Regions from separate parts of the Vibrio gallaecicus genome, predicted to be linked through region 2. Evidence: riboswitches for the same ligand, from Rfam matches in the RefSeq annotation. Region 2 holds a riboswitch; each other region holds the start of a gene.
The links. A riboswitch is a leader RNA that binds a small molecule or an ion and turns the genes downstream of it on or off. The one in region 2 is predicted to bind thiamine pyrophosphate.
Positions count from the first base shown of each region.

Region 1: linked by a shared signal. The riboswitch ahead of thiC (phosphomethylpyrimidine synthase ThiC) and the one ahead of thiB (thiamine ABC transporter substrate binding subunit) in region 2 are both predicted to bind thiamine pyrophosphate.
Region 3: linked by a shared signal. The riboswitch ahead of thiD (bifunctional hydroxymethylpyrimidine kinase/phosphomethylpyrimidine kinase) and the one ahead of thiB (thiamine ABC transporter substrate binding subunit) in region 2 are both predicted to bind thiamine pyrophosphate.

Region 1 covers NZ_AP025490.1:3,226,064-3,233,538, forward strand. The annotation lists gene thiS (sulfur carrier protein ThiS) at 1-137, opposite strand, end outside; gene OCU78_RS14205 (HesA/MoeB/ThiF family protein) at 134-928, opposite strand; gene OCU78_RS14210 (thiamine phosphate synthase) at 918-2,213, opposite strand; gene thiC (phosphomethylpyrimidine synthase ThiC) at 2,213-4,162, opposite strand; TPP riboswitch at 4,297-4,395, opposite strand; gene crcB (fluoride efflux transporter CrcB) at 4,457-4,840, opposite strand; tRNA gene OCU78_RS14225 (tRNA-Trp) at 5,100-5,176, opposite strand; tRNA gene OCU78_RS14230 (tRNA-Asp) at 5,244-5,320, opposite strand; rRNA gene rrf (5S ribosomal RNA) at 5,389-5,504, opposite strand; rRNA gene OCU78_RS14240 (23S ribosomal RNA) at 5,632-7,475, opposite strand, start outside.
Region 2 covers NZ_AP025490.1:2,899,774-2,907,248, reverse strand. The annotation lists gene ppa (inorganic diphosphatase) at 1-323, opposite strand, end outside; gene fbp (class 1 fructose-bisphosphatase) at 500-1,510, opposite strand; gene mpl (UDP-N-acetylmuramate:L-alanyl-gamma-D-glutamyl-meso-diaminopimelate ligase) at 1,794-3,206, shown strand; gene OCU78_RS12635 (flavin prenyltransferase UbiX) at 3,246-3,869, shown strand; TPP riboswitch at 3,913-4,032, shown strand; gene thiB (thiamine ABC transporter substrate binding subunit) at 4,084-5,094, shown strand; gene thiP (thiamine/thiamine pyrophosphate ABC transporter permease ThiP) at 5,139-6,752, shown strand; gene thiQ (thiamine ABC transporter ATP-binding protein) at 6,752-7,456, shown strand.
Region 3 covers NZ_AP025491.1:1,560,134-1,567,608, forward strand. The annotation lists gene OCU78_RS21810 (SDR family NAD(P)-dependent oxidoreductase) at 1-497, shown strand, start outside; gene OCU78_RS21815 (NAD(P)/FAD-dependent oxidoreductase) at 501-1,766, shown strand; gene OCU78_RS21820 (DUF1365 domain-containing protein) at 1,763-2,584, shown strand; gene OCU78_RS21825 (LysR family transcriptional regulator) at 2,740-3,603, shown strand; gene OCU78_RS21830 (hypothetical protein) at 3,634-4,368, shown strand; TPP riboswitch at 4,484-4,595, shown strand; gene thiD (bifunctional hydroxymethylpyrimidine kinase/phosphomethylpyrimidine kinase) at 4,695-5,570, shown strand; gene OCU78_RS21840 (ABC transporter ATP-binding protein) at 5,560-6,486, shown strand; gene OCU78_RS21845 (ABC transporter permease) at 6,479-7,294, shown strand; gene OCU78_RS21850 (ABC transporter substrate-binding protein) at 7,457-7,475, shown strand, end outside.

The DNA.
Region 1 (7,475 bases), 330 kb from region 2:
CGTGGAATAACGGTATTATTTATTGCAAAGACGCAGCCAAAATCAGGAAGAGATAAAGCTTTAATGATGTCAGCAAGTGACGAATGGCTTTCTACCGTTTCGAACTTTTCGTTTATTTTAATTGTTATTTGATTCACTCAATAACCTCACTTTCTTTCTCAGCTAAGCTTTTTTGTTCATTGCATACTGGGCAACTTACATCTTTCTGCATAGACAGGTTCTGCCAATTCATCGTTTTGCCATCAAACAGCTTAAGTTCATGGCTAGGTACAATGAACTCGCCCATCGCTAACTTCTGTATCGCGGCAAGTGCTTGGAGGTTGCCCATAGTTCCTACTACAGGTCCTACAATTCCAGAATCTGAACAGCGCTGCCCTTCCACATTTTCATCAAATGGAAATAAGCAGCGGTAGCAACCTGAGTCTCTTGAATGCTCAAAATCGAAAACAACAAACTGGCCATTCCAACCTATTGCTGAGGAAGAAATCAGTGGTGTTTGATTTCGAAAGCAAGCGCGATTGATTTGCTGCCTTGAAGGGAAATTATCAGTGCAGTCAAGAACTGCATCGGCAAGCATGACTTCTAAGGATAATTGCTGATAATCAGCCTTCTTAGTCAACACCCGAACTTTGCAGTCAGAGTTAAGCTTTTGGATACGATTAGCCAACGCCTGTGTTTTCGTTTGACCAATATCGTCATCCTGAAAAGCAACTTGTCGCTGTAAGTTAGATGATTCAATTACGTCGTCATCAATCAAAACCAGCTTTCCAATACCTGAAGCTGCAAGATAAAGCGCTGCAGCGTTACCTAACCCACCACATCCAATAACAAGAACATGACTCTTCAGCAGTTTTTCTTGCCCACTCTCACCAAATTCAACTAAGGATACTTGCCTTTGATAACGAGTGAATTGCTCATCACTCAGCATGACTGATCTCCAAAGGTTGATGAACAAAAGTTGGTTTCTGGATTTCTTGGCGAGGGTTTTTATTGATCAGATCATCAAAAAAATTGACGACGTCTTTTGGCGAATCAGCCAAAGTTATCGCTCGAACCACAGCTAAACTAGATACACCACAGTCCCAGACTTCAGGTGCTGTATGTTGATCTATACCGCCAATGGCGACAGTCGGGTAACCCAATGTAGTTTGTGAATAAGGGATCGTATCAATCAACTGTTGATATAAACCTAAACGAACGAGACCTTGTGGCTTCGAGGGCATTTGCTTTGTAGTAGTTGGAAAGATATGACCAAGGGCAATATAGCTTGGGTTGATTTGTATAATCCGAAGTAACTCATAATAGCCATGTGTAGAAAGCCCCAGTCTAATTCCAGCCTCACTCAGCTGTAATAAGTTTGACTCTTCAATATCTTCCTGCCCCAAATGCACTCCGAATGCTTGGTGTTTAAGTGCCAGCTTCCAGTAGTCATTAATAAAGACTTGAGCCTGATACTTTTGACCCAGACAGATCGCTTGCTTGACTTGTTTTTCAAGATCGGCTTGATTCGGATTTTTTATTCTGAGCTGAATAGTTTTAACACCTAACTTCAGCAACGTTTCAATCCAACTTACGTCGTCTACTACGGGGTATAGCCCTAAGCTAGATTTAATCAGGCTTGGGAAAGTCAGCGGATTGTTCGAGTGCGCCCAACCAACATGTATTCCTAGCCTCTTATCTTCAAGAATAGGAACTGGGAATACGTCGAAACTATTTGGCCATGTTTCACGTGGAACATTAGAAGCTGCGTTAGCAATGACCAAAGCATCTTCAATGGGGAAATCTAAAGCGAGTAAAGTAACAAACCAAGATATATGTCTATAGGTATCTACGTCATTCGGTTTTCTAGATGTATGAATAGCTCGGTTACCATCAAGAGTCGACCATATATCCAGTCTTCTATCCGTATCTTTCAAGCCAACAAAAATACTTTGCTCACTTGAACTTAGACGCTCTAATAACACATCAAAGGGTATTGTTTGATTGTACTCAAGGACAAAATCTTCTACGGAGCGATTAAGCTCAAATCCACCGTCATTGAATCCAATGTTAGTGGTGCTATCTTCTTCAACTAAAGAGAAATACGGAGTTGGACTTACACCCAACTCAACATGATTAATTGCAAAGTCTTGTTGCTTCGCAATTAATAAACAGTGTTGTATCTCTCCCGTTAGCTCAACAATTTGAGTAGGGATTAATATTTTCACTGTGATTAGTCCTCTAGCTGAGCCTCTTTGTCGGAAACTGCGAGATGGTATAGCTCAGATCCTGTCTCTCTAAATTCCTGCGATTTTTTACGCATACCTTTTAGTGGGTTATCCAGCATTTTGATTTCAATCGCTTGATCAGCCGCTACTTGCTTTGAATCTTTTGCATACTCACGAACTTCTTGAGATATCTTCATTGAGCAGAATTTAGGACCACACATAGAGCAAAAGTGCGCAACTTTACCAGACTCTTGAGGTAAGGTTTCATCATGGAATGCTCTTGCCGTATCAGGGTCTAGACCTAAGTTAAACTGGTCCTCCCAACGGAATTCAAAGCGTGCTTTTGATAGTGCATTATCACGAATCTGTGCTCCTGGGTGGCCTTTTGCTAAGTCTGCAGCATGTGCAGCAAGCTTATATGTAATCAAACCCGTCTTCACATCTTCTTTATTTGGTAGCCCTAAGTGCTCTTTCGGTGTTACATAGCAAAGCATCGCACAGCCGTACCAACCAATCATTGCAGCACCAATACCAGAGGTAATATGATCGTAGCCTGGGGCAATATCAGTAGTAAGTGGACCTAGCGTATAGAATGGAGCTTCATGACAATGCTCTAACTGCTCATCCATATTCTCTTTAATCAGATGCATTGGAACATGACCAGGACCTTCAATGATCACTTGAACATCATACTCCCAAGCCACCTTAGTTAACTCACCTAAAGTACGTAACTCTGAGAATTGAGCCTCATCATTGGCATCTGCAATAGAGCCTGGGCGTAAACCATCACCTAATGACAGAGCAACATCGTACTTTGCACAGATTTCACAGATTTCACGGAAATGGGTATAAAGGAAGCTTTCTTGGTGGTGAGCAAGACACCATTTCGCAATAATAGAACCGCCACGAGAGACAATACCTGTCACACGCTTAGCAGTCATTGGAACATAGCGCAGTAGTAAGCCAGCGTGAATAGTAAAGTAGTCAACACCCTGCTCTGCTTGTTCAATCAGCGTATCACGCATGACTTCCCAATTAAGATCTTCAGCAACGCCATTAACTTTTTCAAGGGCCTGGTACATTGGAACGGTACCAATCGGCACAGGGCTGTTACGTAGTATCCATTCTCGAGTTTCGTGAATATTACGTCCAGTAGACAGATCCATCACAGTGTCGCCGCCCCAACGAGTTGACCATACTAACTTCTCAACTTCCTCTTCAATTGAGGAGCTCACTGAAGAGTTACCAATATTAGCATTCACTTTCACTAGGAAGTTTCGACCAATGATCATTGGCTCTGATTCAGGGTGGTTAATATTTGAAGGGATAATAGCTCGTCCTTCAGCAACTTCTTTTCGAACAAACTCAGGGGTAATTTCTTTAGGTAGATTGGCACCAAAACTGTGTCCAGGATGTTGATGGTTTAGCTGTTCATCTGCAAACTTTTGACGCCCCATATTCTCACGAATGGCAATGTATTCCATTTCAGGAGTAATGATACCTTGTCGAGCATAGTGCAACTGTGTAACACAACTACCTTCAGTAGCACGCCTAATACGTGGTAGATTTCCATAACGTAGGTCATCGAGAGTCTCATCCTCTAACCTCTCCTTCGTATATACAGAACTTACGTCATCAAGTAATTCAGTATCGCTTCTTTCCTCAATCCAATTCTCTCTTAGCTTAGAAAGACCGCTGTAAAGGTCGATATCATGACTTGGATCGGTGTAAAAGCCTGAGGTGTCATAAACTTGAATAGGCTCATTAGGCTCAAATATAGGGGCATCTTTAGTACCTCCGACTAAGCTGTCAGCCAAAGATATTTCACGAACAGGTACTTGGATATCTGGGCGTGAACCTTCAATATAAGTTTTATTAGAGTTTGGGTAGGGTTGTACTGAAAGTGAATCAATAAATTGCTTCGCTTCCAATCTTGATTGTTTACGGCTCGACATAGCATTCTTCCTTGTTTGTTTTTTAAAACAAATATTTATTTTGGATAAAAATGCTTGGCGGATTAGATGCTACAAGAGGGATCACGCGCCTATAATTCAGCTGTGATCTAAGGATAGATTGACTAGAAACTAGTTAGATATCTACTCTTGTTCCCTTCGCAGGTATTAGCCTGATCAGGTTCAACGGATCCCGTATTAACGGTCTCAGCCATATGGCACTCCGACAAGTGATATCGAGTATATAAAATCAACTTAGATAAACCAAGCGACCTGTTAGATTTGTTGTAACTAAAGTTAAGATTTAATTAAAAGCTGGAAGCCAATCCATGCTGCGGAGATACTTAATACGACATTAAGTAAAACATTCAGACCCATCTTAAAAAAAGCGCCCTGCTGCATCAGTAATACATTATCCATAGAGAAGGTTGAAAAGGTAGTTAATGCACCAAGGAAACCTAAACCGATAATCTGTCGCCACGGTTCTGTAGCAAGTAGCTCATTTTCAAATGCAGCGATTAATAACCCCATGATAAACGAGCCAATAACATTAACCGTTAAAGTTCCGTATGGAAAACCTCGCCCAAATAATGCGACGCAAAGTTCTGATATTAGATAGCGTGAGCATGCACCAAATGCACCACCCACAGCGATAAAGCCCAAAATTGATAATTGTCCCATAGCTCCCCCCATTAAATTACTTGCTACATTCTAGCTTTTAGCTAAATAAAATCGAGTAAACAACATAAGATTATTCAGATAATTTAAAAAGTTACAGCTGTCACGTTAATCGTAGTTTCAGTAATAAGTAAGTTTCTTGATCAAGGAGTTGGATCCAGCTGGCGAGTAAAACGGAATGGATGAGTATTAAGATAGGAATCAACTATTTTCTTCCATATAGAAAAAAAGCTCATACTGAAAAGTATGAGCTTTTTTAATATGGCAGGGGTGGAGAGATTCGAACTCCCAACACGCGGATTTGGAATCCGCTGCTCTGCCAATTGGAGCTACACCCCTAAAATTTTTCTAACATAAGTTAGATTCGAAAAAAGCCTTGCATGTAGCAAGGCTTTTTCCTAAATAGTGGCGGAGTGGACGGGACTCGAACCCGCGACCCCCGGCGTGACAGGCCGGTATTCTAACCAACTGAACTACCACTCCGCAGTGGTCAACTCACTAAGTGAGCGTCCATATCTCCAGGTTGGTCAACCTAAAGATTATAATTTAAAGCCTGGCGATGTCCTACTCTCACATGGGGAAGCCCCACACTACCATCGGCGCTATTGTGTTTCACTTCTGAGTTCGGCATGGGATCAGGTGGGTCCACAATGCTATGGTCGCCAAGCAAATTTTGCTTTTACTTCCAGTTTTAAAAACTGAAGGCAAAATAATCTGGAAAGCTGTTTTTGTTCTCTTCAAACTCATTCAAGGTCTGGTATTTCTATGAGTCCACAAAACCCCTTGGGTGTTGTATGGTTAAGCCTCACGGGCAATTAGTACAGGTTAGCTCAATGCCTCGCAGCACTTACACACCCTGCCTATCAACGTCGTAGTCTACGACAACCCTTAAGGACGCTTAAAGCGTCAGGGAAAACTCATCTCAAGGCTCGCTTCGCGCTTAGATGCTTTCAGCGCTTATCGATTCCGAACTTAGCTACCGGGCAATGCCATTGGCATGACAACCCGAACACCAGAGGTTCGTCCACTCCGGTCCTCTCGTACTAGGAGCAGCCCCTTTCAATTTTCCAACGCCCACGGCAGATAGGGACCGAACTGTCTCACGACGTTCTAAACCCAGCTCGCGTACCACTTTAAATGGCGAACAGCCATACCCTTGGGACCGACTTCAGCCCCAGGATGTGATGAGCCGACATCGAGGTGCCAAACACCGCCGTCGATATGAACTCTTGGGCGGTATCAGCCTGTTATCCCCGGAGTACCTTTTATCCGTTGAGCGATGGCCCTTCCATTCAGAACCACCGGATCACTATGACCTGCTTTCGCACCTGCTCGAATTGTCATTCTCGCAGTCAAGCGGGCTTATGCCATTGCACTAACCACACGATGTCCAACCGTGTTTAGCCCACCTTCGTGCTCCTCCGTTACTCTTTGGGAGGAGACCGCCCCAGTCAAACTACCCACCAGGCACTGTCCGTAATCCCGATTCAGGGACCGACGTTAGAACATCAAGCATACAAGGGTGGTATTTCAAGGACGACTCCATCACATCTAGCGACGCAATTTCATAGTCTCCCACCTATCCTACACATGTAGGGTCAATGTTCAGTGCCAAGCTGTAGTAAAGGTTCACGGGGTCTTTCCGTCTAGCCGCGGGTACACTGCATCTTCACAGCGATTTCAATTTCACTGAGTCTCGGGTGGAGACAGCGTGGCCATCATTACGCCATTCGTGCAGGTCGGAACTTACCCGACAAGGAATTTCGCTACCTTAGGACCGTTATAGTTACGGCCGCCGTTTACCGGGGCTTCGATCAAGAGCTTCGACCGAAGTCTAACCCCATCAATTAACCTTCCGGCACCGGGCAGGCGTCACACCGTATACGTCATCTTACGATTTTGCACAGTGCTGTGTTTTTAATAAACAGTTGCAGCCACCTGGTATCTGCGACTCTCGTCTGCTCCATCCGCAAGGGACTTCACTGATAAGAGCGTACCTTCTCCCGAAGTTACGGTACCATTTTGCCTAGTTCCTTCACCCGAGTTCTCTCAAGCGCCTTGGTATTCTCTACCCGACCACCTGTGTCGGTTTGGGGTACGATTTCTTATAATCTGAAGCTTAGAGGCTTTTCCTGGAAGTATGGCATCAATGACTTCACTACCGTAGTAGCTCGACATCGTATCTCAGCGTTAATGAAAGTCCGGATTTACCTAAACTTTCCGCCTACGTACTTGGACCTGGACAACCGTCGCCAGGCTCACCTAGCCTTCTCCGTCCCCCCATCGCAATTATAAGAAGTACAGGAATATTAACCTGTTTCCCATCGACTACGCCTTTCGGCCTCGCCTTAGGAGTCGACTTACCCTGCCCCGATTAACGTTGGACAGGAACCCTTGGTCTTCCGGCGAGGGAGTTTTTCACTCCCTTTATCGTTACTCATGTCAGCATTCGCACTTCTGATACCTCCAGCAGCCCTTACAGACCACCTTCAACGGCTTACAGAACGCTCCCCTACCCCACATACCCTAAGGTACGTAGCCGCAGCTTCGGTGTATAGCTTAGCCCCGTTACATCTTCCGCGCAGGCCGACTCGACCAGTGAGCTATTACGCTTTCTTTAAATGATGGCTGCTTCTAA
Region 2 (7,475 bases):
GCAAATACTTTCGCATCTTCTCCTGACTCATCTGTCATTTTTAACACCCCAACTGGTCGGCAGCGAATGACAGAACCCGGTATAAGAGGGTAGGGAGTAGGGACTAATACATCTACAGGGTCCCCATCTAAAGACAAAGTGTCATTCACGTAACCGTAATTACAGGGATAAAACATAGGAGCAGACATGAAGCGATCAACAAATACTGCACCTGAGTCTTTATCAACTTCATATTTGATAGGGTCAGCATTGGCTGGAATTTCGATGACAACATAGAGATCATCAGGAAGGGATAGACCCGCAGGAACTAAGTTTAGACTCATTACGATTTCCTTTCGTTAAAATAAAAATAACCATATTAAGTTGGTTAACTATCATTCAACTTTAGCTGTAAATCGGCGAAGCGGTAAACTTTGCGGGGTTAAAATACCTTCTCATTATTATCTTCCTCGCAAAAAAAAACGCCTACCGAAGTAAGCGTTTCAATTTGGAAGTTAGGTTAGTCTTGGTTTAATTCCAAGAACTCTTCAACCTTTTTCACCATACTTGGTGAGCCAACAAAGAATGGGACACGCTGGTGCAATTCAGTTGGTTTTAAATCCATAATACGGGTTACTCCGTCAGACGCAGTACCACCCGCTTGCTCCATAATAAATGCCATTGGGTTGCATTCGTAAAGTAGACGTAACTTACCTTGAGGATGGCTTTCAGTACTCGGGTATAAGTAGATACCGCCTTTAAGAAGGTTACGGTGAAAGTCAGATACCAATGAACCAATATAACGTGAAGTATATGGACGTCCTTCACTTGGCGCACTTTCTTGGCAGTATTTGATGTATTTCTTAACACCCGTTGGGAAACGAATGTAGTTACCTTCATTGATTGAGTAGATTCGACCTTCATCTGGAATCAGCATGTTTTCATGAGATAGACAGAAAGTACCTAGTGAAGGGTCGTAAGTGAAACCATTTACCCCTTTACCTGTAGTATAAACCAGCATGGTTGATGAACCATAAACCACATAGCCAGCAGCGACTTGTTTGTTACCAGGCTGCAAGAAATCTTCTTGAGTTGGAGGTGTACCGATTGGGGATACTCGGCGGTAGATAGAGAAAATAGTACCAACTGAAACATTCACATCAATGTTTGATGAACCATCCAAAGGATCCATAAGTACAACGTACTTAGCGTTTTTGTTCAGTTCCTTGTTAAAAGCAACAGCTTCGTCTTCTTCTTCACTCGCAACACCACAAACTTGATCGCGAGCTTCTAGAGCGGCTTTAAATTTGTCATTAGCGTATAGATCAAGCTTTTGCTGCTCTTCACCTTGAACATTATCTGTACCAACTGCACCAGTAATATCAACTAGACCTGCTTTATTGATTTCACGGTTTACGATTTTTGCAGCAAGACGAATTGATGATAGAAGGGATGAAAGATCACCGCTTGCGTGAGGGAAGTCATTTTGTTTTGCAACAATAAACTCGCCAAGGGTGCGCATCTCAGACATGTTAATTCCTTAAGCTTCTCTAAATATAGTGGGGGATTTTAGTGCTACTGAACCTGACCTCTAGTGGGCTTTATTCACCTAGACACTTAAGTTAAATTCTACGGGGTAGATCTTTTTAATGGTAATGAACTAAGCGACAGAGATCTCAGTTACAATGTCGACTAAATTTGTTTTGCATTGCTGCTCGCTTTTACAAGCCGATTCGTGATAAGTAATGCAAATAGTTTTATTGAGAAATTGTTCATTTCACTAGCACTTTTCGACAAGTATTTGGAAGTAACTTATGCATATTCACATCTTAGGGATTTGTGGCACTTTTATGGGTGGTGCCGCTGTTTTAGCTCGTCAATTGGGTCATAAAGTGACAGGAAGCGATGCTAATGTTTATCCACCTATGAGCACGCTTTTAGAATCCCAAGGCATTGAGATTATTGAAGGGTTTGATCCTCAGCAGTTAGAGCCAAGACCGGATTTAGTGGTGATTGGAAATGCGATGAGCCGCGGTAACCCATGTGTCGAATATGTACTTAACAACAATCTAAAATACACGTCTGGCCCCCAGTGGCTACAAGAGTTCTTACTGCATGACCGTTGGGTTCTTGCTGTGTCTGGGACACACGGAAAAACGACCACATCGAGCATGTTAGCTTGGATTTTAGAAGACTGTGGCTATGCCCCAGGCTTTTTGGTGGGAGGGGTGCTTGGCAATTTCGGCATCTCAGCTCGCTTAGGTGAGAGTATGTTTTTCGTAGTCGAAGCCGATGAGTATGACAGTGCTTTTTTCGATAAACGTTCTAAGTTTGTTCACTACCATCCAAGAACCTTAGTCATGAATAATTTAGAGTTCGATCATGCGGATATTTTTGATGATTTAGAGGCAATTAAGCGTCAATTTCATCATTTGGTACGCACTGTTCCAAGCAATGGTCGAATTTTCTCCCCAAGACAAGATACTGCCATTGAAGATGTACTGGAACGTGGTTGTTGGAGTGAAACTGAATACAGCAGTGAAGCTTCATTGAATCAAGAAACTGATATTTTAGTGAATCAGCCTAGTGAAGAAAGTTTGAATGATTGGCGTGCTGAAAAGTTAGTTAAAGATGGTTCTCAATTTAATGTCTACTTCCAAAATGAAAAAGTCGGAACGGTGGATTGGGATCTTGTTGGCGACCACAATGTAAATAATGCATTGATGGCAATTGCAGCGGCTCGTCATGTGGGCGTTACTCCCGACCTAGGCTGTGAATCTCTTGCTAAGTTTATTAATACGAAGCGTCGTTTAGAATTAAAAGGCGAAGTTGCGAAGGTGAAGGTGTATGACGATTTTGCTCATCACCCTACAGCAATTGAACTTACTTTAGGTGGGTTACGTAATAAGGTGGGTGAGCAGAAAATTATCGCGGTTCTGGAACCTCGCTCTGCCACGATGAAGCGAGGTGTTCATAAAGAGACATTAGCTGACTCTTTAAAGCAAGCTGATTCCACGTACTTGTTCCAGCCTGATAATATTGATTGGTCAGTTCAAGATATTGCTGACGCATGTCATCAACCCGCTTATGTGAGTGATGATATGGATGCTTTCGTATCAAGAATCGTTGCTGAAGCACAACCACAAGACCAAATACTTGTGATGAGTAATGGCGGCTTTGGCGGTATCCATCAAAAGTTACTGGATGCACTTGCAAGCAAGAATTAACACTCACCATAGAATTATTAATAAGAAGTAATTGAGATCATGACGACAAAGAATAAAGCCATCACATTAGCTTTTACTGGCGCTTCTGGCGCCCCTTATGGCTTACGTTTATTAGAGTGTTTACTTGCTGCTGATTATCAAGTGTATCTACTCATTTCTTCTGCGGCTCGCGTAGTCATGGCAACGGAACATGATCTTAAATTGCCAGCGGGTCCAGACGCAGCAAAAGCGGTGCTGGTTAAGCACTTAAATTGCGATCCTGAAAAGCTGATTGTATGCGGCAAGGATGATTGGTTTTCGCCTGTGGCATCTGGTTCTGCTGCTCCTAAGCAGATGGTGGTTTGCCCATGTTCAGCAGGAAGTGTTGCGTCTATCGCTCATGGAATGTCAGATAATTTGATTGAACGCGCCGCTGATGTGGTGATGAAAGAGCGTGGACAATTATTGTTGGTGGTAAGAGAAACTCCATTTTCTACACTGCATTTAGAGAACATGCATAAGTTATCCACTATGGGTGTGACTATTATGCCCGCTGCTCCGGGTTTTTATCATCAACCTAAGACCATTGAAGATCTGGTGGATTTTATGGTGGCGAGAATTTTGGATCACCTTGGTGTTGAGCAAGGTTTAGTGCCACGTTGGGGATATGATCAACGCAAGTAACGGGATCGTTATAGCTTATTGAGTCAATTCCAATTACAATCCAAATCACTCATCGGGGAGCGAAGCATTCGATTTATGAATGTTAGCTGAGATCAAGTTTAACCTTGGGACCCGTAAACCTGAACCAGATAATGCTGGCGTAGGAATTGAGTTAGGATCCTACCTATTTATCCTCCCTCAAACCTGTGCCGCTCATGACCATGGAGAGCGTCCAGTGAAATTTGCATTAACTACTCTTGCTTTAGCAACAGTGACTTCATTTTCAGCTTTAGCTGCTGATAGTACACTAGCGGCTAATAGTACATTAACGGTGTATACCTACGATTCTTTTGCTGCTGATTGGGGACCTAGACCAGCAGTAGAAAAAGCATTTGAAGCGCAGTGTGGCTGTGATGTTAACTTTGTTGCTTTAGAGGATGGTGTGTCTATTTTAAATCGACTGCGTCTTGAAGGTGGCAATAGTAAGGCTGACATCATTTTAGGTTTAGATAACAACCTGATGGCTGAAGCGAAAAAAACAGGTTTATTGGCTGAGCATAAAGTAGATACTTCTGCTGTTACTCTGCCTAATGGTTGGAGCGATAATACGTTTGTACCGTTCGACTTTGGTTACTTTGCTTTTGTTTACAATAAAGAAAAGCTAGAAAACCCGCCAAAAAGCTTAAAAGAATTAGTTGAGCAACGTGATGACCTTAAAGTGATTTATCAAGATCCTCGCACCTCAACACCTGGTCAAGGTTTAATGCTTTGGATGAAGTCTGTGTATGGTGACGACACGACTCAAGCATGGAAACAGCTAGCGAAAAAGACAGTAACCGTGACGAAAGGTTGGTCTGAAGCTTACTCTATGTTTTTAGAGGGTGAATCTGATTTAGTGCTTTCTTACACGACGTCACCTGCTTATCACATTATTGCAGAAAGCGACTCAAAATACGCAGCCGCAAATTTTGCTGAAGGTCATTACACCCAAGTTGAAGTTGCCGCAAAAGTGAAAGGCAGCAAAAATGAAAAGCTTGCTGATGAATTCATGCAGTTCATTTTAAGCGATGGCTTCCAATCTGCCATGCCAACCGGAAATTGGATGTACCCTGTGACTGGCGTTAAATTACCTGAAGGCTTTGAAGCGTTGACAGTGCCAAGTAATGCACTGAGCTTTTCTTCAGATGAAGTAGCAGAAAATCGTAAGACTTGGATCCGTGAATGGCAAAGTGCTTTAACATTTTAATCGTTCTTTTTGGTTCTCAAGTGAAACATTTTTAACGGAGCGACATGTTAAATTCGATTCCAAAGATTGGCTTATGGGTTGCGTTACTCATTGCCGCTTTTGTTATCTCATCAGTAGGGGCATTGCTTAGCAATGCCCCTACTCTTGATATAAGCCAAGTATGGTCAGACCCTTACTATTGGCATGTAACAAAGTTCAGTTTCTATCAAGCTACACTTTCGATGGTATTAAGTGTGCTTTTTGCTATTCCTGTTGCTCATGCTTTATCTCGCCGTCAGTTCCCTGGGCGAAGTATTTTATTGCGGCTTTTTGCCTCTACCTTAGTTCTTCCTGTTCTCGTTGGTGTGTTTGGGATTCTAGCTATTTATGGCAACAGTGGTTGGTTGGCTAAAGGGCTCGCTCAATTTGATATTAAACTCCCATTTTCAATCTACGGTCTAAATGGCATTTTGCTTGCGCATGTCTTTTTCAATTTGCCTTACGCTAGCCGGCTTTTATTACAAGCGATTGAGACGGTGCCTGCAGAACAGCACAAGCTGTGTGCTCATTTAGGAATGACGCATTGGGATAAGTTTAAATGGGTAGAATGGCCTAGGTTACGCCAGCAGCTTCCTCATGTATGTGGCTTAGTGTTTATGCTGTGCTTTACTAGTTTTGCAACTGTCATGGCATTAGGTGGCGGTCCGAAATCGACCACTATAGAACTCGCCATTTATCAAGCGATTAAGTTTGATTTTGATTTACAGGCGGGGGCGATACTGGCGATTTGGCAAATGCTATTGTGCGGTGTCCTCGCGATCAGTATTCAACGCCTCTCTAAACCGATCTCTGTTACTCCTAGCCAACAGTCTGATGATAAGTATTTAGTGAAAGATACTTATTGGTCAAAAGGGTGGGATAGCTTTTGGATCATAGCTGTTTCACTGCTTGTGCTACCACCTTTGGTCATGGTCATCATTAGTGGTATTAATGCGCAAGGTTTTAATGTCTTAACCAGTGCGCCTTTTTGGAACGCTCTTGGAACATCATTAAAAGTGGCCGTGCTTGCCAGTATTATTGCGATGATCATTGGTATCGCGATTCTTATAACTAGCCGAGCTTGGCGTCTGCATGGCAAAAACTTCAAAGCCGATAAAATTGAATTAGTGGGCACCATTATTTTGGTGACACCAGGGCTAGTGATCAGTACTGGTTTATTCTTGTTACTTCGATCATTTACCGATGTTTTTAGCTTAGCCTTTTTCGTTGTGGTTGCGGTAAACAGTTTAATGGCATTGCCTTATGTGATTAAAACCCTTGCGCAACCTATGTTGCACCTAGCTCAGCAATATCAATATTTATGTCCAAGTTTGGGTATGACGGGACTGACTCGATTCAGGTTAGTGGAATGGCGAGCGTTACGAAAGCCGATGGCACAAGCGTTTGCGATTAGTTTTATGTTAGCTATAGGTGACTTAAGCGCAATTGCTTTATTTGGCAGTCATGATTTTAGAACGTTACCTTTGTATTTATTCCAATTGCTAGGCAGTTATCAAATGGAGGCGGCTGCGGTGGTTTCTGTGAGTTTATTGCTACTGAGTGTGGGCAGTTTTAGTCTGATTGAATTTTTATTTACTCGAAACTCAAATTCTAACGCGAAAGAATTAAGGAACCGATAATGTTAGTGATGAAAGAGGTGGACTACCACTATCACCGAGAGTTGTTTCGCTTTGACTTTCAAGCTGAGCAGGGCGACATTGTCGCGTTGATGGGACCGAGCGGTGCCGGAAAGTCCACACTATTGGCGCTGGTTGCTGGGTTTATCGAGCCTACATCGGGTGAGATCTCTGTGGCAGGGCAATCGCTTATTGGTAAGGAAGCGCATCAACGTCCATTGGCTATGCTGTTTCAAGAACACAACCTGTTTGCCCACCTCACGGTACGTGAAAATATTGGCTTAGGGTTGCATCCGGGTTTAAAGCTTACAGTAACCCAAAAGCTCGAAGTTGAGCAGGCTGCAGCACAAGTTGGAGTGGCGGAATATTTAGATAGATTGCCGGAGCATTTATCTGGCGGTCAGCGTCAGCGTGTCGCGCTTGCCCGCTGTTTTGTTCAGCCTCATGATATCTGGTTACTTGATGAACCTTTCTCAGCACTTGACCCTTTGCTTCGTGAGGAAATGCTTAACCTAGTGAAGCGATTAGCGGCAGAGCGAAATATTACGGTCTTGATGGTGACTCACCATTTAGGTGATGCACGCAGTATCGCGAATAAGTTTGTTTTTGTGGCACTCGGTAAGGTGCTGGTTGAAGACTCGATAGAGGTACTGACGGCTGATCATTCCCAGCAAGAATTGAGCTCATTTGTTAAAGCGGGTGAGTGACGACTGAACTTTGATAGTC
Region 3 (7,475 bases), on a different replicon from region 2:
TTCTCAATGCAGGGGACTGCGAATACATCGACGACCCGCTAAACTTTGACGCTCAAATGTTTGAACGTATTATCAATGTTAACTTGATATCCATTGGTTATGCTCTACAAGCTTGGCTTAAGCACCTAAAACCAGGAGGGCGCTTGGTTCTGGTTAGCTCCAGTGCGAGTTTACTGCCCTTGCCAAGAGCAGAAGCCTACGGTGCATCAAAAGCGGGATTAAGCTACTTAGGAAAAACACTGTCTGTGACGCTTACTCAGCACAATATTAACGTCACTCTGGTTCACCCTGGGTTTGTTGAAACCCCTCTCACCGATCGTAATACTTTCACAATGCCAATGCTGATAAGCAGCGAACAAGCGACTCACAGAATCATAAAAGGCATTGAACAAGGTAAAGCAGATATCAGCTTTCCGCGAAAGTTTATTTTCATCATGAAATGCCTACGATTTCTCCCAACGTCTCTCTGGCAAAAACTCGCAACAAGGATGGGTTAGCAAATGAAAAGAATCGCGATTATTGGATCTGGAATTTCAGGGCTAACTTGCGCCCATGTATTAGATGAACAGCATGATGTCACTGTATTTGAAAAGAATGACTATGTGGGTGGGCACACTGCAACTGTTGATATAGAACATAAAGGGCAAGCCTATTCTATTGATACTGGGTTCATTGTTTTTAATGACAGAACTTACCCAAACTTTAATCAGCTGCTTATTCAACTAGGGGTTGATCGCCAGCCTACAGAAATGAGTTTTAGTGTGCATAACACTACAACTAAGTTTGAATACAACGGACACGGTATCAACTCACTATTCGCTCAAAGACGTAACATCTTCAAACCCAAGTTTTGGAAGCTTATTTCTGAAATCATCAAATTTAATAAGCTATGTAAACAAGCCTATGAAGTGAATGACTTTCCTGAAAATGTCACGTTAGGTGATTTTCTAAAGTCTAATAGTTTTTCTGACTTTTTCAGCCAGCACTACATCTTGCCTATGGGCGCTGCAATTTGGTCAACTAGCTTGAATGAAATGGAGCAGTTTGAGCTCAAATTTTTCATTAAATTTTTCTACAACCACGGTCTACTAGACATTGTAAACCGCCCTCAGTGGTATGTTATTCCGAAAGGTTCGCGTTCTTATGTAGACGTAATTTTGTCACGATTAAGTAAACCGGTTCAGACAAATACCTCAATCAAAAAAGTGATTCGTGATGAACCCGAAAGCGAAAATCAAATCGTTATAGAATTTGAAAACGGTGAAAAACAAAACTTTGATGAAGTCATATTTGCGTGTCATTCAGATCAAGCACTGAGTTTACTTGAAGCCCCAACCTCCCAAGAGTATGAAGTATTAGGTGCGATTCCTTACAGCCGAAATGAAGTCATATTACATACCGATCTTAGTTTGCTTCCAGATAGAAAATTAGCTTGGGCAAGCTGGAATTATATGCTTGATGGGAACAGCCAACGCCCAGCCTGCGTGACCTACAACATGAATATCCTGCAAGGTATTCAAAGTGATGACACTTTCTGTGTCACGTTGAACCAAAGTGAAGCAATTGACCCAAGTAAGATAATCAGAAGCTACGTTTATCACCACCCGGTACTCAATACCACAACGGTTACAGCGCAGCACAAGCGTGAGCTAATTTGTGGCAAAAATGGCTGCCACTTTGCTGGTGCATACTGGTATAACGGCTTTCATGAAGACGGTGTACGCAGTGCTTTAGATGTGACTAAACGTTTTGGTCTCGGTTTATGAAAACGAATTCAGCACACTCTAGCTCGACACACTCTGACTCAGCACGTAGCGAAGATGAGTTCAGCGGCATCTATTGGGGCAATGTACGCCACCGCCGTTTCGGTGAGATTACCCATAAGTTCAGCTATCAACTGTTCATGATGGGTATTGATCTTGATGAGTTGGCTAAAACCTCATCGCGTAGCCTTGTTTTTGGGCTGAGGTGGTTTAACCCAATTCGATTTGTCGAATCCGACTACATTAGAAACGAGCCCGGCAATTTAAAAGATAGAATATCAGATAAAGTAAAACTATTGGGTGGTACTTGGGATACTTCAAACAGAGTGACAATGCTGGTTCAGTGCCGCTGCTTAGGGCTCTATTTTAGCCCTATAAATTGCTATTTTTGTTACGATTCAGCAGGAAAATGCCAGTATATGCTGGCAGAAGTCAGTAACACTCCTTGGCGGCAAAGGCACTATTACTTAATTGATATGGCGAAAGAGATGAAAGTAAAAAAGGACTTTCATGTGTCACCTTTCATGGATCTTAATATGATGTACCACTGGAAAATTAAACCGCCAGCGCATAGCACATTAGTCCATATTGAAAACCGAAAGCCCAATGACCAAAATATAGAACGCAAGGTATTCGATGCGACATTAGCCCTATCCAAAAGACCAATTTCGTCGCAAAGTTTATGGAATACTTTGCTTAGTATTCCTGCTATGACCTTCAAAATTGTGTTTGGTATTTACTATCAAGCCCTAAAACTCTTTATTAAAAAAGTCCCTTTCGTGGCACACCCTGAAACCAAAAGTGAGCCATCACAACGTTAGTTTTGAGACACAATAATCAATGTAATTTATGTCTCCAAGCCCCTCAACATCGAACACTATAATAAATAGTTATAGTGTCTATCTTTTAATCTCAATTTTTAGCCTATAATCTACACAAATACTGATGGTATAACGCGATTAAGGTTAACAGTCATTTGAACACCGATAAAATTAAAGCATTTGTGTACGCAGCTGAATGTGGCTCTTTTTCCGCAGCAGCCAAAAAACAAGGCAAAGCTCAGTCTTGGATTAGTAACGCCATCTCAGATTTAGAAATTGACCTAAATTTATCATTGTTCGATCGTAGTGGTTATAAACCAACTATTACTAACGAAGGTGCTGCCTTATTGTTTCATGCGAAGAACATGATCGCATCTGAAACGACGCTACTCAGCCATGCCCACCATTTATCTTCCGGCATTGAAGATCGGATTGTGCTTGCTATTGATGATTGGTTGATGACTAAAAAGATGCGCCAACTCATTGTCGATTTCCAACTAACATTCCCAACGGTTGAATTAGTGGTCAGGCAGTTAATGACTCAAGATATTGTTTACCTTATTGAGAAAAATGAAGTCGATGTAGGGCTCGCGACTGGACGCTGGTTCTTTGATAAAAGTATACGTTTTCAAACCATAGACTACATAGAAACCTGCTTAATTTGCTCCAAGGGTAATCCATTAACCAAAACACCTGTTGGGCATGCCGATTTGTTTGGTTTTAAACAAGTTTCACGCTCTAGTATCTATAACCTTGAACATAAATACATAGATTTACCGGATATCGAGAGAGTGAATGTTAGTGATATGGAGTCAGTGATCACCTTGGTTGAAAATGACATTGGCTGGGCAGTCATTCCAAAATCAGTCGCATTAGAAAATCAAGAACGAATCGATATCATTGAATCGGAAATCAGTGAAAAGGGGCACTTACTCAGAATTGAGCTTATCACCCCAGAGTTAAAGGCAAACGGAGTTGCAACGCAATGGCTTAAACGTCATTTGATTAATCATTACTAAATCGCCTTTAAAATTACGTCCTGGACTCCAATGCTAAATAAAACTCCAAAGTTAAAAAAATTGCTGGCTCTTAGCGCCTTACCTACCCTTATTGCATGTAACGATGTTGATGTTCAAAGCAAGGCTTCACTTCCAGAAAATAAACTAAGTGAAACCCAGATAGACAATAAACTAAAAGAGACTTATCAAGACGTTTCTGAACATTTAGGCATTGATTATGCGCACATTATTAGCATCTGCCACACCAATTACACCAATGCCATTGCTACGGATACAGCATACAATTTAAGTTGTCATTGGGACCCAACCACTGAAGATTTTTCTATCCATTATTCTGAGTTTGACGAACAAAATGAAGCCAATGCTCGTGGTGAGTTTTCAACCCTCAAACTCACCGTTAACCGCAGCCTTATAGAAGATAACCTAATCGGTATCGACGCTATGTTGTACTATCCAACCGGTTCAAAAATCAATGATGTCGAAAACTTGAATTTTGATATCACTGACGACTCAAAAAGCTGGAAAAATGCGCTTTCATATAGCTTTGATTTCGAGGCAATCTCGTCTGATAGCTCGTCTGTAATTAAAAGTACGAATGGTTCAACAACGAATGGGGTTCATATCTACAACCTTATCGATTCAGAACTGAAACGCTTTAGGATCTCTTCAGATGTTGAGTTGGCGAACAATCAAAAAATGATTAAAGATGAAATCGTCAATGATGTGCTTTTTTCAAACATCCATAACGCCATTGGTTATCTTTAACTCAAACGTAAATTAAAACTTATCATCCCATTTAGAATATCTACTTTAAGACTTTATAATATACTTAGGCTGTCTAAAATCAGTACCCCAAGGTAGGAAGTACTGTTATGATTATGCTCAATAGTCGGGGGGCAAATACAGTTATCTGAATTTGCTGAGATCGTGATTCGAGACCCGTTGAACCTGATTCAGTTAGCACTGGCGTAGGGAACTATAAGCATTGATCTGCGTAGTACTTCAATAGGGTCTTCACTCATTGTTCTCACTGCACGCCTTTCATCGATCTATGCCTGTTCTCCTGCGTCTTTTCGACAGTAGGAGCCATCATGACATCACCAATACAATCGCTTCATTCAGAATACCTTTCACAAAATACCATTTCAGATTTAACGACACCGATCGTTTTAACCATCGCAGGTTCAGACAGTGGCGGCGGCGCGGGTATTCAAGCTGATATCAAAGCTATGTCTGCAACTGGCAGCTTCGCTTGCTCTGTCATCACAGCTATCACTTCGCAAAACACTCAAGGCGTATCTGCCATTTTCCCCATCCCCTTAGAACACGTGGCAAGCCAGTTAGACGCTGTTTTCACCGATCTAAATATTGTGGCTGTCAAAGTCGGCATGCTGGCAGACTCTGAGATTATCAAAGTTGTTGCCGAAAAAATTAAGCAGTACCAACCAAAACATTTAGTTATCGACCCAGTAATGGTAGCGACCAGCGGTGATTTACTGCTGAAAGAATCGGCCATCAGTACATTAAAAGCAGAGCTGATCCCACTTGCGGATATTATCACCCCGAACCTACCGGAAGGTGCGGCTTTAACAGGGAAACCAGTGCCTGAAAGCGAATCTGACATGCAAGACATGGTTGAAGAGTTAAGAGCATTAGGCGCAAAGGCGGTTTTACTGAAAGGTGGTCATTTAGAGAAAGACGAAAACAGTAATGATTTGCTCATACTACCAAGTAGCTCATCTCTAATCAGTGCAAAGCGCTACCCGACCAAAAACACTCATGGTACTGGCTGTACCCTTTCTTCCGCTATTGCGTCTTTTCTAGCTCAAGGTAATGAACTAAACCAAGCGGTAAATTTAGGTAAAAAATACATATCTGAAGCGATTGCTCACGCGGATGAACTACAAGTTGGGCAAGGGCATGGACCAGTAAACCACTTCTATGCAGGGCATGCTAATGTCCGCTAATACTGCTGACATACAGGAAGCACCTGAATGTCAGCCAAAGAAACCAGTGCACGTAGACCATACAAGCCAGTTAAAAGTCGGTATTGAAATAAACAAGGTAGATGTCGAGATAAGCAAGGTCGGTATTGAAATAAATAATGCCAGCTTGCGTTACCAAGATAGTGCTGTAGATACCTTAGCTAACCTGCATTTACACCTTGAAGCTGGGAAATGGACAGTACTACTTGGTCGAAGTGGTTGCGGGAAAACCACCGTCTTACGTTATTTAGCTGGTTTGCTAGAAGACAAAGTCGAATGGAATGGCTCACTGTCTACCTCAGATACCCTGCCTTTGCAGGGTCGTATCGCCTACATGGCGCAGCAAGATCTTCTACTGCCTTGGCTTTCAGTGATTGATAACGTCTGTTTAAGTGAGCGTTTTATGACTCAGTCAAACGGCTCTATTTCTAAGCATTCAGCTTCTAAACACGATATTTCAAAACAGGCTACTTCTGCTAACAATGTTCAAGCAAAGGCTCTCTCACTCTTAAAAGCAGTCGGGCTGGCTGACTACGCAGATGCAAAACCTGCTCAACTTTCTGGTGGAATGCGCCAGCGCGTTGCATTAGCTCGAACGCTGATGCAAGACAAACCCGTCGTATTGATGGATGAGCCATTTTCAGCGCTTGATGCTGTCAACAGACATAAGTTACAAACTCTCGCCAGTGAGTTGCTTCAAGATAAAACCGTTGTGTTGATTACTCATGATCCCCAAGAAGCGGTCCGTTTAGCAAATAACTTGTATGTATTACAAGGCACTCCAGCTAATGCTCACCCTCTTTCAGTGCCTTCGACTTGTCCTCCTAGAATATTGGATGCGAAATGCGCAGAGCTCCAACAGGCGATACTCAATCAGCTGGAGCGTGATTATGAGTAACCAAACCAGTAATAACGCATTACAGAATACGGCATCAGTTGAAACGACGTTTAACCAAAAACAAGGCACCCACCCAGCGGTACGTTTGCTGATAAGTGGCACCGTGGTGTTAGGTTTATGGCAGCTCGTTGTAACGGCATTTGCCATGCCGAGCTTCATATTACCAGCCCCGCTAGAAGTCATGATAAAGCTCATAGAGCGCCATGACGTGTTACTCAAGCACACATGGGTGACCGCTCAAGAAATCATATTCGGCTTACTGCTTGGGCTTTCTATGGGGCTATTTTTCGCGTTGCAGATGTTGATGTTTGAGCCGCTCAAACGCTGGTTATTGCCCATCTTAATTGCTAGCCAAGCCATTCCTGTTTTTGCTATCGCACCAGTTTTGATGCTTTGGCTAGGCTATGGCATGGCTTCTAAAGTCGTGATGGCAGCCATCATAATCTTCTTCCCTGTCACCACTTGTTGTTATGACGGACTAAGAAATACGCCAAATGGCTACCTAGACCTTGCTAAAACCATGGGCGCATCTAAATGGCAACTACTCCGCCATATCCAATTGCCAGCAGCATTGCCAACATTAGCCTCTGGGATACGTGTCGCCGTTGTCATTGCCCCAATAGGCGCAGTCGTAGGCGAGTGGGTCGGCTCTAGTGCTGGGCTCGGATATTTAATGCTACAAGCGAATGCGCGAATGATCATTGATGAAATGTTTGCCGCACTATTCATTCTGGCGGTGCTATCCATCTCGCTTTATTTCATCACCGACAAAATACTAAAAAAAGCAATACCTTGGGAAAACCAATAATAAACCCAAGCTGCGAGCAATCTTAAAAGTAAAAACTCAGAACATGTCTCACAGACAACCATAATGCAAAAGGAAATGACAAAAGTGAAAAGTACTAATCTATTAAAGACTAAGCCATTAAAGACCAATTTACTAAAAACTAAGCTATTAAAAACCAAGCTAATGAGTGCTATCGCCCTGC